4 regions of the Streptomyces sp. NPDC059828 genome follow, and region 1 is predicted to be linked to each of the others. Evidence: riboswitches for the same ligand, from Rfam matches in the RefSeq annotation. Region 1 holds a riboswitch; each other region holds the start of a gene.

Region 1 (4,634 bases):
CCGAGTTGAAGGTGGAGTGGGCCAGCCAGCTCCCGCCGCCGTAGGTCGGCGAGGTGAGGAAGGCGCTGCGCGAGGAGAAGCCAGCCGCGCGCAGCCGCTGCGTACCGTCCGCGAGCACGGCGTCGACCTGCGAGGCCATCGCCGGATCCTGCACGGCGCTGCGGCCGTAGCTCTCGATGAAGGTGAAGATGACGTCCTTGCCGCGCAGCCCGCTCAGCAACTGGTCCGGGGGCGTGGCCCGGAAGGCGTCGACGCGGGACTCCTTGGCGAACTGCTCCTTGTCCTTCAGCCCGGCTCGCACCTGGTGCACCCGCTCCTGGGCGAGATCGGCCGTGGTCCCGGAGGCGAAGGGGAGCCCCACCGACGTCTGCGGACCGAGCAGCGCCAGCACCATCCACAGGGAGCCGAACACGAAGGTGCCCTGGGTGGCCACGGCGCTGTGTCGCACCACCAGGTGGCTCACCCTGACGACCGCCAGGGATATGAGAACCAGCAGGGCGAGTACGAGGAGCACCACCCCGGTCTCGGCGGCGATCGCGCCGGTCCTGCCGACGGAGTCCTCCAGGAACGACTTGGCGTCGTCGAACAGGATCCAGTCCAGCACGAGGTCGAAGGGCCGGTCCAGCACGGAGAAGAACCCCATGTCGAGGAACTTCAGGACCGTCAGCACCCCCAGTACGGCCCCGCCGGCCGCCGCCGTGACGCGCCTCGCCCGCGGGCGGAGGGCCTGGAGGACGAGGAGGAGCGCGGCGCCGAAGAGCCCTTCGACGGGGATGCGGAAGAAGACCCCGGAGGTGAGGTAGCCGGGCTTGTTCGGCACGAGCAGGGCCAGGAACACGAGCGTGGCGGCCAGTGCGGTGGTGGAATGCCTGACGACCCGCGCCGCGCCTGGATGCCGGCCGCGCCACCCGCGTACGGCACCGGGGGTGGGAGCGGCCCCGGCCTCTTCGGCGGAGTCCGGGCCGGATCGCGCTGTGCCGGGTGCGGCGGGCACCTCCGGCTCTGCTCTGGCCTGCCTCGGGAGCCTGACCCGTCTCGGCTGCGCATCTTGCTGCTCTTGCTGCTCTTGCGATTCCTGCTGTTCTTGGCGAGAGCGCGTCCAGGGCGTCACCCGAGGATCCTTCCGTACTGGCCCGGTGAGGCACGACGGCCCGGACCCGGGAAGCCCGGGGTCGCCGTTATCAGTACGGCTCGGCGATCCCATCAGTTCAAGCCGTGGCCCGTGCCCCATGATGGGGCAGCCCAACACTTCGGGAGTCACCCGTGTCTCACAGCACCACCGCCGGCACTACGGCGCGCACCGCGCGCCGTCTCTCCGTCCTCACCGGAGCCGCGTTCGCGGCCTCGCTCGCCTTCGCCGTCCCCGCATCGGCACACGTGGAGGTCGAGGCGGAGGGCGCCGCGGCCCTCGCCGAGAACGTCACGCTGGACTTCAGCGCCGAGTCCGAGTCCGACAGCGCGGGCATCAGCAAGATGGAGGTCATCCTCCCCGAGGGCATCGTCCCGGCCGACATCACCTACAAGGAGGGTCCGGACGGCTGGAAGTTCGCGGCCACACCGCGCGGATACACCGTCTCCGGCCCCGCGGTCGGGGTCGGCGATGACGTCGAGTACTCCGTGACCGTACGGCAGTTGCCCGACGCCAAGTCGCTGGCGTTCAAGACCCTCCAGACATACGGCGACGGGCGGGTCGACCGCTGGATCGAGCTGGAGCAGTCCGGCGGCGGGGACGGCCACGGTCACAGTCATGGGGACGGCAACCCGGCGCCGCTGCTCGCCCTGAAGCCCGCGGCGCCCGGGGCCAAGCCGGTGGCGCCCAGCCCGAGCGCCGCACCGGAGAAGTCCCCGGTGATGGGGACCCCGGCGAGCGAGGCCCCGGCGAAGCGCGCGACCGGGCAGCAGGGACCCGAGCAGGAGCGGGAGAGCGACGGCGGCTCGCCGCCCGCCCCCGCGCTGGTCATCGGTGCGGTGCTGCTGGCCGCCCTCGCCGGTGGTGCTGTGTGGTGGAAGCGCCGGAGTGCCTCTGCCTGACCGCTTCGGCAGTGTGCGGCCTCCCTGTGCCTTTGTGTTGTCTACGGGGAGGCCGTCGCGATCAGCCGCAGATTCCACCGTCCCGCACGGCCGGTGAGGCCGACACCGGACAGCGGTGGCACGTCGATCCGCCAGAACGCGGACAGCGGCGCGCCGAGCGCGTGCACGCTCGCGGCCCGTACGACGGCCGGCTCGACCACGCCCAGCACGCCCCGCCCGGCGTCCTGCGGCAGTTCGTCCAGCCAGGCGCCGATCCGCAGGCACAGCTCCCGCACGGACTCCCCGCCGTGCGGTGCCGCCCCGGGGTCGGTGGTCCATTCCCCGACGGGCTCGGGGCCCACGGCCGCCACCACATCGGCGAGCGAGCGCCCCTGCCAGTCCCCGTAGTCCAGATCGCGGAGTCGGTCGTCGACGGCCGCGTCGAGTCCCAGCGCCTGTACCGTCTGCCCGCACCGTACGGACGGCGCCCTGAGCACCACCGATGCGGCGGGCAGCGCGGCCGCCGCGGCCCTGGCCTCGCGTACGCCCCGTTCGTCGAGTGGTCCGTCACCGAACCGCGCTTCGCCGCGTGCCGAGGGGCCGGCTGCCGCGCACAGCAGTGTCAGCCTGATCGACATTTGGCCGGATTCCTCCCCGTGTTGACTGGCCCGCTCCCGGGCCGTTCCGGATCCTACGGCCGCCCGCGCACCCCGCCCGAGCGCCCCTGTGTGATGAAGATCGCTGGTCAAAGGCCCTATTGGCGGCGGGTTCGCGGACCGATACCCTTCCTCCGAAAGGATGACGGCATACACGGAAGTCCGGTGAGAAACCGGCACGGTCGCGCCACTGTGTGCCAGGCGGTCAAGTCCCTTGCCGGGGACGGGTCCGCCGGGTGAGTCAGACCCGTGATCGTCATCGCGTGCACCACCGAAAGCGGGACGCGTGTTCCCGAGGAGGTCCGGTATGGCCCAGTCCGCCATCACACCCGTCGAAATCCCCGTTTCCCAGCCCGTCGTGGCGAAGCTCCCGGTCCGCGTCGTCGCGCCCTGGGCCGCCTTCTTCGGTCTGCTGATGCTCGTCCTGCTCTACTTCGTCGGTGCCGAACAGGGCGCCTTCTCCGTGTTCTCCGGCGAGGGCGTCCACGAGTGGGTCCACGACGGCCGTCATCTGCTCGGCTTCCCGTGCCACTGATACGCATACGCACGGAACAGGACATCAGCACATGAACTCCGCAACCGTAAGGGCCCTCCTGGTCCGCGGCATGCTCGCGGGCGTGCTCGCCGGGCTGCTCTCGTTCGGACTCGCCTACCTCATCGGTGAACCGCAGGTCGACGCCGCCATCGCCGTCGAGGAGGCGGGCGCGGCTCACCACGGCCACGGCGGTGGCGGTGGCGAGCCGGAAGAGGAACTGGTCAGCCGCGCGGTGCAGTCGACCGCCGGTCTGAGCACGGCCGTTCTGGTCTACGGCACGGCACTCGGCGGCATCACGGCACTGGCGCTCTGCTTCGCGCTCGGCCGCGTGGGGGCCTTCGGCGCACGCGTCACGGCCGCGTTCGTCGCGGCGGGGGGCTTCCTCGCCGTCGCGTTCGTACCGTTCCTCAAGTATCCGGCCAACCCGCCCGCCGTCGGCGACCCGGAGACCCTCAACCAGCGCACCGCGATGTTCTTCCTGATGATCGTGCTCAGCGTGCTGCTGCTGATCGGGGCGGTGCTGGTCGGCAAGAGGCTCGCGCCGCGCTGGGGCAACTGGAACGCGACGATCGCCGCGGGCGCCGCCTTCGCCGTGGCGGTCGGGATCGCACTGGCCTTCCTCCCGGCGGGCGACGCGATCCCGGAGCACTTCCCGGCCGATGTCCTGTGGCAGTTCCGTCTGGCGTCGATCGGCGTCCAGGCCCTGCTGTGGGCCGCGCTCGGACTGATCCTCGGCGAGCTGGCCCAGCGGGTGCTGGAGCCCAAGCCCGCGCAGGCGTCACGGCAGTCGGCGGAGCCGGCCGCTTCGGTGCCCGCGAGCTGAGGCACGCGACACGAATGGACCCCGCCCGGGGGCGCGCTCGGGCGGGGTCCTTCTTTTTGGTCTACCTCTCGGTCTTCTTCCCGGTCCTTTGCTGTGGTCCTTCTTCGTAGTCCTTCTTGGTGATCCTGCTTCAGACCAGGACCCGGGCGGGCCGCCGCGTGAGGTGCGCGGTGAGGAAGGCCCACATCGCGGGTGCCATCCACTGGGCCACGTCCTCCGCGCTGCACAGATCTGCGGTGAAGCTGAGGTTGGCGAGTTTCCCCTGCGGGAGTACGCGGGCCAGCTCCTCGGCCAGGCTCGGCGCGTGCGTGTGTCTGTGCGTGTGTACGCGGCGCCGGTGGTGCCGTTCGCCACCGGGGATGATCAGGGTGGGTACGGAGACGGCGGCCAGTGCCGCCATGCCCCCGAAGGCGCGGGCGATGTCCTCGGGGCCCAGGTCGTCGGGGTTGATGACGACCGTCGCCGCGATGCGCTCGGGATCGTCTGCGGCCGCGCGGAGCGCGATGGCGGCGCCCGTGCCCGTACCGCCGACGGCCGCCTTGCGCAGTCCGAGATGGCCGACGAGCGACGCCACGTCGTCGGCGTCCCGCGCCTCGGCGACTGTCACGGT
Region 2 (4,634 bases), on a different contig from region 1:
CAGCTTGAAGAAGACGTCCTGGAGGCCCATCGCCCCCAGGCCCACCGGGCGCCACTTCGCGTTGGAGCGGCCGGCCTGCTCGGTCGGGTAGAAGTTGATGTCCACGACCCGGTCGAGGAAGGTCACGGCCGTACGGACGGTCTCGTCCAGCCGCTCCCAGTCGATGGAGCCCTCGGGGGTGACGAACGCGCCCAGGTTGACCGAGCCGAGGTTGCAGACGGCCGTCTCGCCGTCGTTCGTGACCTCGATGATCTCGGTGCAGAGGTTCGAGGAGTGGACGACGGTGCCGGGCTCCGCGGTCTGGTTCGCCGTGCGGTTCGAGGCGTCCTTGAACGTCATCCAGCCGTTGCCGGTCTGGGCGAGCGTGCGCATCATCCGGCCGTACAGGTCTCGGGCGGGGATCGTCTTGCGGGCGAGCCCCGCCTCCTCCGCCTTGCGGTAGGCGGCGTCGAACTCGGCGCCCCACAGGTCGACCAGCCCGGGCACGTCCACCGGAGAGAACAGCGACCACTCGGCGTCGGCGTTCACCCGGCGCATGAACTCGTCCGGGATCCAGTGCGCCAGGTTGAGGTTGTGCGTACGCCGCGCTTCCTCACCCGTGTTGTCGCGCAGCTCCAGGAACTCCTCGATGTCCGCGTGCCAGGTCTCCAGGTAGACGCAGGCCGCACCCTTGCGCCGGCCCCCCTGGTTGACGGCGGCGACCGAGGAGTCCAGGGTGCGCAGGAACGGCACGATGCCGTTGGAGTGTCCGTTGGTGCCGCGGATCAGCGAACCGCGGGAGCGGATGCGGGAGTACGAAAGACCGATACCGCCCGCGTGCTTCGACAGCCGCGCCACCTGGTGGTAGCGGTCGTAGATCGAGTCCAGCTCGTCCAGCGGCGAGTCCAGCAGGTAGCAGGACGACATCTGGGGGTGCCGGGTGCCGGAGTTGAAGAGCGTCGGCGACGACGGCAGATAGTCCAGCCGGCTCATCAGCCCGTACAGCGCGGCGACTTCGTCCACCGCGCGCGCGGACCCGTCCTCGGCGAGACCGCAGGCGACCCGCAGCATGAACTGCTGCGGGGTCTCGACCACTTTGCGGGTGATCGGGTGGCGCAGCAGATAGCGGCTGTAGAGGGTGCGGAGTCCGAAGTAGCCGAAGCGGTCGTCGGCGGCCGGGTCGATGAGAGCGTCGAGACGGGCGGCATGCTCCTGGACGAAAGCGGCCGTACGGTCCGCGATCAGCCCCTCGAGATGACCGACGGCGACGGAGGAGGCGAAGCCGCTGGCCCCCTGCGAGGCCGCCTCGTCGGCGATGGTGATGCTGAGCAGCCGGGCCGCGAGCCGGGAGTACGCCGGGTCCTCGGCGATCAGCCCCGCGGCCGCCTCCGTGGCCAGCTCCCGCAGTTCGGCTTCGTCCGAACCGGCGTGGCGTCCCCGGAGCGCGGCGGCGGCGACCCTGCCGGGGTCGGTGTCGGGGAGGTCCGCGGTGAGGTCGGTCAGGATCCGCAGCAGCGCGGTTCCTGGCCCATCGGCGAGCTGCGTTGAAGCAGGGTCTGGGGGCGCGATGGTCACGGGGTGCTCTCCCTCACTCGGCTCGGGGCCGGCGGGGAAGTGGCGTGCGGGCGTGTGTCTGGGCAGCACAACGCTCCGCGTCCACCAGCCTGATCCGCGAGGCCCGGACGTCTCGGAACCCGGACCGGATGGACCGGGTGCGTTGCCGACAGGTCCTCGGACTCGTGGGTGTGCGCTCACTCCCGTGCACGCACGCACGGATACGCCGCGCGGGCATGCCTCATGGGTACGCGAAAGGAACGAATGCAGACCGACTCACCGTTGCGGGACAGTTCCGGATTTCCACCGGATTCCCCTGCTGCGGCAACGGAGTCGAGCATACATGTAGGGGCGCGGCGTTGCCGCGCCCCCCACATGTTGTGTCGCGGTGGTGTCGCGTCTCCCCTCGGGCGAGCCGGGGTTCAGCCCTCAGAGCTCAAGGGCGTACGTCAGCAGAGGGTCCAGGCCGGCGATCGGCACCCAGTCCCGTGCGGGCGTCCGTACGAAGCCCAGACGCTCGTATATGCGGTGGGCCGCGCGCATCTGCTGATCGGTCGACAGCACCAGTCGGCGGCAGCCTTCGATGCCCCGGGCCCGCTCGACGCACGCTATGACGAGAGCCTCGCCGATACCCCGTTTCCGGGCTTCGGTGGCGACGACCAGCATCCTGAACTCGGCCTCGTCATCGCCCGCGATATTGGCGTAGGGCTTCGCTCCCGCCGTGAACGCCACTCCGCCGAGCAGGCGCCCCGAGCCGTCCACGGCGACGAGCACCTCGGCCTGTGCGGCTCTCGCTGCCGTGTCCCGCAGCACGGGGAGATAGGGGTCCTGCTCCCCGAAGGCCAGCAGTCCGTCCCCGAGATAGGTCTGTGCGGTGAGCTCGCCGAGGGCGTCGTACTCCTGCGGCTCCACCTGTCGGATGATCACGTCCATCCCGGCAGTCTGCCGCACACGGGGGAATGCCACACCGGGACAGCGGCGCCTGGCCGCTGTCCCGGAGGGAGGAAGCGGCCAGGCGGTGTCCGGTGTGTCAGTGGGTCGCGGCGGTCAGCTTCGGGGCCTCCGTCTCGACTCCGGGGTCTCCCGCGTCCGCCGTGTAGTCCTCGGGGGACGTCTCGTCGACACCGTCCGGAGCGTTCGTGGCCCGCAGCACGAAGGTGAGGACCACCGTCACCAGCACATTGAGCACAAACGCCGTCAGACCGATGTAGCCGATCTCGCCGATGCCCGGGATCTCGGTGGACGAGCCGCCGAAGTGCTTCTGGGTCGGGCTCGCGACACCGTACGCCGCCGCCGTGCCGTAGATCATTCCGACGGCCCAGCCGGCGAGCAGTGCCCAGCGGTGGAACCAGCGGGTGAACAGCCCGCCGACCAGGGCCGGGAAGGTCTGAAGGATCCAGATGCCGCCCAGGAGCTGGAAGTTGATGGCGACCGTCTTGTCCATGGTGAGGACGAAGGCCAGCGCGCCCACCTTCACCAGCAGCGACACCAGCTTCGAGACCTTGGTCTCCTGCTCCGGTGTCGCGTCCGGCTTCAGGAAGTCCTTGTAGATGTTTCGCGTGAACAGATTCGCCGCCGCGATCGACATGATCGCGGCCGGCACCAGTGCGCCGATACCGATGGCGGCGAAGGCCACCCCCGCGAACCAGTCGGGGAACATGTTCTCGAACAGCTGCGGAATCGCGAGCTGGCCGTTGGTCACCTTGACCCCGGCAGCGATCGCCATGAACCCGAGCAGGGCGAGCAGCCCCAGCATCAGCGAGTAGAGCGGCAGTATGGTCGTGTTGCGCCGGATCACGTCACGGCTGCGCGAGGACAGCGTCGCGGTGATCGAGTGCGGATACATGAACAGCGCCAGCGCGGAACCGAGTGCCAGCGTGGCGTAGCCCCATTGACCCATCTCACCGGGCACCAGGGCCCCGAAGGGCTTGTCGGTCTTCGGGTTGGTCTGGGACAGAGCGTCGCCCGCCTTGGCGAAGATCGCGTCGAAACCACCCAGTTTGATGGGGATGTAGATGATGGCGACGGCGATCACCAGATAGATGAGCGTGTCCTTCACGAAGGCGATCAGCGCGGGCGCCCGCAGCCCGGACGAGTAGGTGTACGCCGCGAGCACGCCGAAGGCGATCAGCAGCGGGAGGTCCTTGACGAACCAGTGGGTGTTCTCACCGCCGCCCACGCCCATCACGTCCAGTACGGCCTGGATACCGACGAGTTGCAGAGCGATGTACGGCATCGTCGCGAGGATGCCGGTGACCGCCACCGCCAGTGAGAGGCCCTTGGAGCCGAACCGCCCGCGGACGAAGTCCGATGTCGTCACATAGCCGTGCCGGTGCGAGACCGACCACAGGCGGGGCAGGAACGTGAAGATCAGCGGGTAGACGAGGATGGTGTACGGCACTGCGAAGAAGCCCGCGGCGCCCGCCGCGTAGATGGCCGCGGGTACGGCGACGAAGGTGTACGCGGTGTAGAGGTCGCCGCCGAGCAGGAACCACGTCACCCACGTACCGAACGAGCGTCCGCCCAGACCCCATTCGTCCAGGCTGTTCTCGTTCGCCGCCCTGCGCCATCGTGAGGCCAGGAAGCCCATGACCGTGACGGCCAGGAAGAAGAAGACGAAGACGGCGAGTGCGACGCCGTTCACACCGTCGTTCACCGCGACGCCCCTTCCTGCTCGCTGCGGTCGGCGCGCTGGGCGGGCAGGTCGTGCCGAGCCCGCCTCGCGCGCTGGTCGCGCTGCCAGAGCTGGTACGCGATCAGCGTCAGCGCGGTCGAGATGACCACCCAGAGCATCTGGTACCAGTAGAAGAAGGGGATCCCGGCGAACGCGGGGTCGGTCTTCGCGTACGAACCGACCCAGAGCATCGCGACGAACGGTGCGATCAGGCACAGGGCCACGACCACCCGCACCGGCGTGACGGCCGGTCTGCTCCCCGCGGGTACTTCGGACATGAGCGACTCCGTTCCCTCGGTTGCCTTGCTGGTCAGCTGAATCGCTCAGCTGCTGTAGCGCGCAGGAAATCTAGGGGATGACTTCGCGTGTGGGAACCCTGCGTTCCGGATATCGGACAGGCAATCGGCGGGCGGTCGGCGCAGCCGCC
Region 3 (4,634 bases), on a different contig from region 1:
GCCCAGACCGTGCACGGCGATGATCCATGTGGCGCGGGGCCCGGGGACGAACCAGGCGGGCAGGGGCCCCAGTTCGCCGTGGACCTCCACGTCCTCGTGGTCGATCCCGAGGGCGCTGCTCGGCGTGCCGCTGTGCAGCCGAGGGGTGAAGCGGACCTTGTTGCCGATGTCGAGGCCGCCGTGGCCCACGCTCTCCAGCCGGCGGACGACGGTGTCCGCGGCGTGGGGAACGTCCTCGAGCACCGGGCCGACGACGGCGTGGACACCCTGGCCGGTGAGTCCGTACAGGCCGGGGCGGAGCGAGGCCAGGCTGCGGGTGAGGGTGATCCGGCCCGGCCCGGTCGCGTGCACGGTGAGCCGGGGCTCGCCGGGCAGGGGGCGTTCGGGCGTGGCCTTGAGTGCCGCGTCGCTCGCGTACCGGCCCGCGGCGAACGCGGCAGCTCCAAGACCGAGCAGGGTGGTGACGGCCGCTGCCGTCGCTTTAGCCGGGCGCACCGTTCCAGTGTGGTGACGTCCTCGCCAGGCTGCCAGTGGGCGCGCCACCAAGGGTGATGCGCAGGGCGCTGATCTCAGCCGCCGGGCGCCGGTTTCTCGTGCACGACCACGTATCGAACGGTTCAGCCCGGCTGGCCGTAGGTGCGGAGCTTCTCACGCACCTCGTCGACCTGGGCCCGCGAGAGGAGGTTCGGCTCCCGGCCGGGCACGGAGCTCGCGGTGAGCCAGACCCGGCACATCCACTCCAGCTGCGCGGTGCGGTCGTACGCCTGGTCGAGCGTGGCGCCGTAGGCGACGGTGCCGTGGTTCTGGAGCAGGCAGCCCGTGCGGTCCGCGAGGGCGTCGAGCATCCGGGCCGCGAGTTCCTCGGTGCCGTAGCGGGCGTACGGGGCGACGCGGACGGGTCCGCCGAGGACGGCCGCCATGTAGTGGATCAGCGGCAGCTCGGTGACCAGTGTCGATACGGCGGTGGCATGGACCGCGTGGGTGTGCACGACAGCGGCGGCGTCCGTGGCGCGGTAGATCTCCAGGTGCATCGGCAGTTCGCTGGTGGGGACCAGGTCACCCAGTACGCGGCGTCCGTCCGGAGCGACACCGACGGCGTCCTGCGGCCCGAGCCGGTCGTAGGGCACCCCACTGGGCGTGACCAGGATCACATCCCCGGCCTCGGTGGGCACCCGTACGGAGACATTGCCCGAAGTGCCGACCACGAGTCCGTCCGCCACGGTCCTGCGGGCGGCGGCCACAAGGTCCATCCACGCCCGCGCGACCGGCTCGTGCTGCCCGTCGTACCGTTCGTCCTGCTGCCGCCGACTCATGGGCTGATCATGCCAGGCACCCGGCCGCGGACTCCGCGCTTCGGCCCGCGCAAGCACCTTCTCCGCCAAGCGGAATGGCCATACCCTTCTGGAGTCACTCATGAGCCGTGCTGAGTTCATCTTCCGTTCACTCAGCTTGCTTACGTTCGGCTGGCCACTGACGTCCAATAGAAGCCTGGGTAAATGGAACACATCACGCTTCTCCTCGGGATCGTGATCATCACCGCTCTCGTGTTCGATTTCACGAACGGTTTCCACGACACAGCCAACGCGATGGCCACAACCATCTCGACCGGGGCACTCAGACCGAAGACGGCGGTGGCCATGTCGGCCGCGCTGAATCTCGTCGGCGCCTTCCTGTCCGTCGAGGTCGCCAAGACGATCTCCGGCGGGCTCATCAAGGAAGAGGGCATCCGCACAGAAGTGATCTTCGCCGCGCTCGTCGGCGCGATCCTGTGGAACCTGCTCACCTGGCTGCTCGGCCTGCCGTCCAGCTCGTCGCACGCCCTGTTCGGCGGTCTCATAGGCGCCGCCGTGATGTCCGCGGGCTTCTCGGCCGTGAACGGCGGGACGATCGTCACCAAGGTGCTGATCCCGGCCGTCGCCGCGCCGCTGGTCGCCGGTCTCGCCGCGTTCCTCGCGACGAGGCTGACGTACAAGATCGGCAACGGTGCCGACGACAAGGCCACGTCCAAGGGCTACCGGGCGGGTCAGATCGCCTCGGCCGGCCTCGTCTCCCTCGCGCACGGCACCAACGACGCGCAGAAGACCATGGGCGTCATCACCCTGGCCCTGGTCACGGGCGGCGTGCTCGCCCCCGGCTCCAACCCCCCGATGTGGGTCATCGTCTCCGCGGGTCTGGCGATCGCGCTCGGCACGTACCTGGGCGGCTGGCGCATCATCCGCACCATGGGCAGGGGACTGACCGACCTCCAGCCGCAGCAGGGCTTCACCGCCCAGACCAGCGCCGCGACGGTCATTCTGGCCTCCTCGAACCTGGGCTTCTCGCTCTCCACCACCCAGTCGTGCTCCGGTGCCGTGATGGGCGCGGGGCTCGGCCGCAAGGGCGGTGTGGTCCGCTGGTCCACCGCGACCCGGATGTTCGTCGCCTGGGGCCTCACCCTCCCCGCGGCCGGTCTGGTCGGTGCCGCCGCGGAATTCCTGACCAGCCAGGGCGCCTGGGGCACCGCCACCGTCGCCGTACTGCTCGTCGCGGGCTCGGCCGCCATCTGGGCGCTGTCGCGCCGCAAGCCGGTCGATCACACGAACGTCACCGCCGACGAGATCACCGAGGCTCCGGGTGTGGTCACCACCGCCATCGCGGCCGTGACCCCGCCGCCCACCGTGGCCGCGGCCGAGGAGCTGAAGGCCACCATCCCGGCTCCCGCCAGTGAGTCCGCTCCCGCGCCCACCGCCACGGTGTAAGGAAGAAACGAATCAGCATGAAGATCGACTGGGCAGCTCTGGGCTCCGTCTTCGGTGTGAGCCTCATCGTGACCGTCGCCCTGGTGGGCCTGTTCACCCTGGGCATCGTGGGCCTCTCCAAGCAGGAGGCGGCAGCCGCGCAGGGGGGCTCCGCCGGCCTGGCCCGCACCGGCGCGTACGCCTGCTTCGCCCTGTGCGCCGCCGCCGTGGCATACGGGATCTATCTGATCGTCTCCTGACGATCGGCGGCACGGCAGCCGACAGAACAACGCATGGGAGCCGGACACCCCCGAGGGGGTGTCCGGCTCCCGCTCTCTGCGCACCCCCCACACACACCGCGGTGTGGGCCTGCGCACACTGTCCCGTCGCAGGTCAAAGGTGAGTTGACGGGTGTTCGCGGCCCATGGTGGACTTCCGGGGCCACTTACGGCGGCAGAAGAGGAAGCCGGTGCGAATCCGGCGCGGTCCCGCCACTGTCACCGGGCGCACCCCCTCCACCAGGGCGCTCCCCGAAGCCAGGAACTCTCTCCCGCCGGATCACGTCGAGCCAGGGCGCGGACCCTGAGTGAGGACGAACATGCCTGCCGAGCAGCGGGCGCCGGGGGGACTCGTCCCTGCTGTCGCTGTCCCTGCCATCACGTTCGCTTACGGCGCCACGGCCGGACTCGTCGGCGACCTGCTCTTCGGCGATCCCCGCCGAGGGCATCCGGTCGCCGCCTTCGGCAGGGCCGCCGCCGCCGTCGAGCGCGGACTCTGGCGCGACCACCGCGGCTGGGGTGCCCTGCACACGGCGCTGTGCGCCGGGGGCGCGATCGCCGCGGGTGCGCTGGGCACCGCTTCCGTACGCCGGTCCCGTACCGCGTCCCTGGCCCTGACCGCCGCCGCCACCTGGGCCGTCGTGGGTGGTACCACCCTCGGCAGGGAGGCGAGGGCGATCGGCGGGGCCCTCGCGGTCGGTGACATCGAGACCGCCCGTGAGCGCCTCCCCCATCTCTGCGGCCGTGACCCCCAGGCACTGGACGGCCCCGGGATCGCCCGCGCCGTCGTGGAGTCCGTCGCCGAGAACACCTCGGACGCCGTGGTCGGCGCGCTGGTGTGGGGCGCGGTGGCGGGCGTGCCCGGTCTCGTGGGCTTCCGTGCCGTGAACACCCTGGACGCCATGGTGGGCCACAAGTCGCCCCGCTACCGGCGGTACGGCTGGGCATCGGCTCGCCTCGACGATGTGGCGGGCTGGCCGGGCGCCCGGCTCACCGCCGGCCTCGCCGTACTCGCCGGCGGCGACCCCCGAGGTGCCGTACGGGCCTGGCGTGCGGACGCGGCGAAGCATCCCAGTCCCAACGCGGGTCCGGTGGAGGCGTCGTTCGCGGGTGCGCTCGGGGTACGTCTCGGGGGGACGCTCTCGTACGGCGGGCGCACCGAGGAACGGCCCGTGCTCAACGGACAGGGCCGGGCCGTCGAGGTGGCGGACATCGAGCGCGCGGTACGGCTGTCGCGCCGGGTGGGCGTGCTGGCGCTCGCGGCATGCGCGGGCGCACGGCTCGCCTGCACGGCGGCGACGGCGATGCGGGGCAGGAACGGCATGAGAGACATGAGGGGGAGGCGGAAGTGAGCGGCGGAGGACTGCTGGTCGCCGGCACCACGTCGGACGCGGGCAAGAGCGTCGTCACGGCGGGGATCTGCCGGTGGCTGGTGCGCCAGGGTGTGAAGGTCGCCCCCTTCAAGGGGCAGAACATGTCGCTCAACTCCTTCGTCACCCGCGAGGGTGCCGAGATCGGCCGGGCGCAGGCCATGCAGGCCCAGGCGGCGCGCGTGGAACCAACGGCGCTGATGAACCCGGTGCTGCTCAAGCCGGGCAGTGACCGCTCCAGCCAGGTGGTACTGATGGGCAAGCCGGTG
Region 4 (4,634 bases), on a different contig from region 1:
GAGCAGGGCGACCGCCGTACCGCACCACACACGAGAACGCATTCAACTCTCCAGAACTGTTCGGCACAGGGGCAGCACATCGCCCCCGGTCCACAAGTCGGGTCGAGCACGGTGTGAGTTCCCGTACCGGTGTACGGATTCCGGCACGTGCCCGGGACACGCGCCGGAACCCGGCCCGGGCACGGCCTTCAGGCCACCAGCGCGGACGCGGTCACCGGCTCCTCGGCCTGCTCGATCAGCTCCATCAGCGTCGCCCGGGCACGCGCCACGCGGGACCGCACCGTGCCGATCGGACAGCCGCTCAGCTCCGCGGCCTCCGCATAAGGCAGCCCCAGCATCTGGGTGAGCACGAAAGCCTCCCTGCGTTCGGGCGGCAGTGCCGCCAGCAGTTCGAGCAGCGCCACCCCGTCGTCGAAGCCCGGCAGATCGCGGGGCTGGGCGAGTTCGACCGTGAGCTGCCAGTCCGGTACGTCGTGCAGCCGGGGCCTGGCGGCCGCGTACCGATAGCTGTCGATCACCGCGCGCCGGGCGATGGACAGCAGCCAGGCACGGGCCGACGACCGGCCCTCGAAACGGTGCAGACTGCCGAGCGCGCGCAGGAACGTGTCCTGGACGAGGTCGTCGGCCGACTGCGGATCACCGCACAAGTGGGCGACATAGCGCAGTACGTCGCGGTGCAGGGCACGGACGAACCGCTCCACGGCGTCGGCGTCACCGCCGCGGGCGGCGAGCGCCCAGGAGGTGATCGACTCGTCGGCCGGATTCACCTTGTCCGTCGTGTCCCATGAAGCGGGCAGGGCGGAAGAGATCACCTGGTGTCCTTCTCGGGTCGTCCGGAACCAGGACCGGGGTGCACAGCGGGCGCAGCAGAGCCCTGGTGCCGGCGTGTGGGGGCCGGCCGCTCCCCACGCGCTCGCGGGTCTGCGGCCGGTGCCCGAGGGGCACTTGGACCGCCTCGGGATTCCGGCTGTCGTCAGGCGACAGCGGACCCCACGGGCGGCCCTCGGGAGACGATGACGTGGACCAGGGGAAGCAGCCGCGACACAGGCGACGGGCGGCCGCGGCCACGCGGCCGCGGCCGGTGCTGAGGCGCCGGCAGCGCGAGCAGGAGCCGCAACGGCGCGGTCAGCCACCCGGCGACCGCGCGGAGGATCCGGAAGGCGGCTCGCTCTCCATGGGCGAGCCAGAGTCCGGTGAAGAGCGCCGCCAGCAGGTGCGCGGCGAGCATGCCGAGCGACCACGAGTCGCCGGCCATCACGTCCGGGAAGCCCGAGTGGCCCATGTCGTTGTAGCCGGGCCCCATGCCGGCGGACACCATGTGGTGCCCGGGGTGCTCCGGATGCGCGGAGTGATCGATGTGTTCCGCATGCTCAGGGTTCAGGGACTGCACGAGCGAGAATCCCGAGTGCAGCGCCGCCTGTGCGGCGACCACCACGGCCACCACAACGCCGCGTCCCCGCTCCCGGCCCGCCAGGCACCAGCCCAGCCCACCGGTCGCGCCGAGCCCTCCGACCAGCGTCCACCACGGGACGGACTCCCCGGACATCATGACGTGGCCGAGGGCGGCGAGCACCACGCATACGGCCGCGAACACCGCGGCCCGTAGCGTGCGTGAACACCACCCAGCAGTCATGGCGTCTCATCCTCGCATCCTGGGTCGGCGTCCCGGCAGACCGCCTTGCCGCACGCACGTGTCGGCTCCCCACCACCGTGACCGGCCCACACGTCCAACGGTGAGGGAATGCGGCGGAAGTGATGGAGAATCAGCGGTGGGACACCCCTGCCGCACCCTACGATGCGTCTGCCCCGGGCCATGCGCCGGGGCACACAACCGCATTGCATGCGCACCAGGGGGAAGCCGGTGCGAATCCGGCCCTGCCGTGCTCCGCCCCGCCGCCCGGATTCCCGTCGCGCATCCGAATTCCGGACAGAGCGCTCCGCAGCCGCCTGCCGCCCCGTAGGGTGGCCCCTGCAGCTGGTTCGCCCCGCCCTCCAGGCGGGAGGCGTCGTAAGAGGGAACCCGGTGGGAATCCGGGACTGCCCCGCAGCGGTGAGCGGGAACGACCGCCGTCATACGCACTGGACCCGCCAGGGTCTGGGAAGCGACGGCCAGTAGGTGTCCTCCCCATGAGGACGTGCCCGCGAGTCCGAAGACCTGCCCGCTGCCCGCGCGCGAACAGCCCGCACGCGGACATCCGGTGACCTCGTGGGTGGGTCGGCGCATATATCGGACGGCCGGACACCCGCGCGGCACCGCGCGCGGACCCGCACCCGTCCGGTTCTCCGCCCTTCGCACCTGCCCGCGTTCCGTCCCGGGACCTCAGGGAACCATCTCGCGAAGGAGATTTCCGTGACCACCGAATCCGCGGCAGCACGGGCCACCGTGCACGGATACCCGCGCCAGGGACAGCAGCGCGAACTCAAGAAGGCGATCGAGGGCTACTGGAGGGGCCGTGTCACCGCGGACTCCCTCAAGGCCACGGCAGGGGATCTGCGCCGGACGCACTGGCGCCAGCTCGCCGATGCCGGTGTCCATGAGGTCCCGACCGGGGACTTCTCGTACTACGACCACGTGCTCGACACCACCGTCATGGTCGGCGCGATCCCCGAACGCCACCGCGCGGCCGTCGCCGCCGACGCCCTGGACCGCTACTTCGCCATGGCCCGCGGCACCCAGGAGGTGGCGCCGCTGGAGATGACCAAGTGGTTCGACACCAACTACCACTACCTGGTGCCGGAGCTCGGACCCGACACCGTGTTCGCCGCCGACTCGACCAAGCAGGTCGCGGAGCTGAAGGAGGCGCTGGCGCTCGGGCTTTCCGCCCGTCCGGTGCTCGTCGGCCCCGTCACCTACCTGCTGCTCGCCAAGCCCGCACCCGGCGTCGCCGCGGGATTCGACCCGCTCACGCTGCTCGACCGGCTGCTGCCCGTGTACGCCGAGGTGCTCGCCGACCTGCGGGCGGCGGGTGCCGAGTGGGTGCAACTCGACGAGCCCGCCCTCGTCCAGGACCGGACGCCCGCCGAGCTGGGCGCCGCCGAGCGCGCCTGCCGCGCGCTCGGTGTGCTCACCGACCGGCCGAAGCTGCTCGTCGCCGGCTACTTCGACCGACTCGGCGACGCCCTGCCGGTGCTGGCCAAGGCCCCGGTCGAGGGCCTCGCCATCGACTTCACGGAGGCCGCCGCCGCCAACCTCGACGCCCTCGCGGCCGTCGGCGGGCTGCCGGGCAAGCGGCTGGTCGCCGGGGTCGTCAACGGCCGCAACATCTGGGTCAACGACCTGGAGAAGTCCCTGGCCACCCTCGGCACCCTGCTGGGGCTGGCGGACCGGGTCGACGTGGCCGCGTCGTGCTCCCTGCTGCATGTGCCGCTCGACGCGGCCTCCGAACACGACATCGAACCCCAGATCCTGCGCTGGCTGTCCTTCGCCAGGCAGAAGACCGCCGAAGTCGTCACACTCGCCCGGGGCCTGACCCACGGCACCGAGGCGATCGCCCCCAGCCTCGCCGCCAACCGGGCCGACCTGGCTTCCCGAGCCGCCTCCCCGCTCACTCACGACGCCGCCGTCCGGGCTCGTACCAGCACCGTCACGGACTCCGACGCCCGCCGCTCCCAGCCGTACGCCGAGCGGACCACCGCGCAACGTACCCGCCTCGCACTGCCGTTGCTCCCCACCACCACCGTCGGTTCGTTCCCCCAGACGACCGAACTGCGCACCGCGCGCGCCGATCTGAAGGCAGCCAGGATCGGCACGGCCGGATACGAGGAGCGCGTCAGGAACGAGATCCGGGAGGTGGTCGCCTTCCAGGAGAAGACCGGTCTTGACGTGCTGGTGCACGGCGAGGCCGAACGCAACGACATGGTCCAGTACTTCGCCGAGCAGCTCACCGGATATCTCGCCACCCAGCACGGCTGGGTCCAGTCCTACGGCACCCGGTACGTGCGCCCGCCGATCCTCGCCGGTGACATCTCACGCCCCGAACCGATGACGGTGCGCTGGACCGCGTACGCCCAGTCCCTGACCTCACGCCCCGTCAAGGGCATGCTCACCGGCCCGGTGACCATGCTCGCCTGGTCCTTCGTACGCGACGACCAGCCCCTCCCCGACACCGCCCGCCAGGTCGCCCTCGCCCTGCGCGACGAGGTCGCCGACCTGGAAGCCGCCGGAACCCCCGTGATCCAGGTGGACGAACCCGCCCTGCGGGAGACCCTGCCGCTGCGCGCGGCCGATCGCGCCGCGTACCTGGAGTGGGCCACGGAGGCCTTCCGGCTCACCACGTGCGGGGTGCGCCCCGACACGCAGATCCACACCCACATGTGCTACGCCGAGTTCGGGGACATCGTCGAGGCCATCGACGACCTCGACGCCGATGTGATCAGCCTCGAGGCGGCCCGCTCCCATATGCAGGTCGCCCGGGAGCTGGCCGCTCACGGCTACCCGCGCGACGCCGGCCCCGGTGTGTACGACATCCACTCGCCGCGTGTGCCGAGCGCGGCGGAGACCGCGGAGCTGCTGCGCACCGGGCTCGGAGCCATCCCGGCCGAGCGGCTGTGGGTCAACCCCGACTGCGGGCTGAAGACCCGCGGCTGGCCCGAGACCCGCTCCGCGCTGGAGAACATGGTCGCCGCCGCCCGCG

What was found. Region 1 has a riboswitch for cobalamin ahead of ACFV6V_RS29625 (CbtB domain-containing protein). Riboswitches for the same ligand answer to the same signal wherever they lie in the genome.
Region 2: it holds a riboswitch for cobalamin, as region 1 does, so the genes downstream of both, ACFV6V_RS27845 (ribonucleoside-diphosphate reductase subunit alpha) here and ACFV6V_RS29625 (CbtB domain-containing protein) in region 1, are expected to answer to the same signal.
Region 3: it holds a riboswitch for cobalamin, as region 1 does, so the genes downstream of both, ACFV6V_RS12690 (cobalamin biosynthesis protein) here and ACFV6V_RS29625 (CbtB domain-containing protein) in region 1, are expected to answer to the same signal.
Region 4: it holds a riboswitch for cobalamin, as region 1 does, so the genes downstream of both, metE (5-methyltetrahydropteroyltriglutamate--homocysteine S-methyltransferase) here and ACFV6V_RS29625 (CbtB domain-containing protein) in region 1, are expected to answer to the same signal.

The regions. Positions count from the first base shown of each region.
Region 1 covers NZ_JBHWIW010000074.1:761-5,394, forward strand. The annotation lists gene ACFV6V_RS29610 (sulfatase) at 1-1,231, opposite strand, end outside; gene ACFV6V_RS29615 (DUF1775 domain-containing protein) at 1,264-2,031, shown strand; gene ACFV6V_RS29620 (histidine phosphatase family protein) at 2,073-2,648, opposite strand; cobalamin riboswitch at 2,765-2,934, shown strand; gene ACFV6V_RS29625 (CbtB domain-containing protein) at 2,974-3,201, shown strand; gene ACFV6V_RS29630 (CbtA family protein) at 3,233-4,024, shown strand; gene ACFV6V_RS29635 (alpha/beta fold hydrolase) at 4,155-4,634, opposite strand, start outside.
Region 2 covers NZ_JBHWIW010000060.1:24,517-29,150, reverse strand. The annotation lists gene ACFV6V_RS27845 (ribonucleoside-diphosphate reductase subunit alpha) at 1-1,554, opposite strand, end outside; cobalamin riboswitch at 1,684-1,880, opposite strand; gene ACFV6V_RS27840 (GNAT family N-acetyltransferase) at 1,963-2,466, opposite strand; gene mctP (monocarboxylate uptake permease MctP) at 2,564-4,189, opposite strand; gene ACFV6V_RS27830 (DUF3311 domain-containing protein) at 4,186-4,485, opposite strand.
Region 3 covers NZ_JBHWIW010000016.1:72,139-76,772, reverse strand. The annotation lists gene ACFV6V_RS12710 (alpha/beta hydrolase) at 1-495, opposite strand, end outside; gene ACFV6V_RS12705 (class II aldolase/adducin family protein) at 618-1,313, opposite strand; gene ACFV6V_RS12700 (anion permease) at 1,497-2,738, shown strand; gene ACFV6V_RS12695 (hypothetical protein) at 2,756-2,977, shown strand; cobalamin riboswitch at 3,137-3,287, shown strand; gene ACFV6V_RS12690 (cobalamin biosynthesis protein) at 3,316-4,347, shown strand; gene ACFV6V_RS12685 (cobyric acid synthase) at 4,344-4,634, shown strand, end outside.
Region 4 covers NZ_JBHWIW010000027.1:47,269-51,902, reverse strand. The annotation lists gene ACFV6V_RS18050 (ABC transporter substrate-binding protein) at 1-42, opposite strand, end outside; gene ACFV6V_RS18045 (sigma-70 family RNA polymerase sigma factor) at 189-812, opposite strand; gene ACFV6V_RS18040 (hypothetical protein) at 974-1,633, opposite strand; cobalamin riboswitch at 2,010-2,157, shown strand; gene metE (5-methyltetrahydropteroyltriglutamate--homocysteine S-methyltransferase) at 2,351-4,634, shown strand, end outside.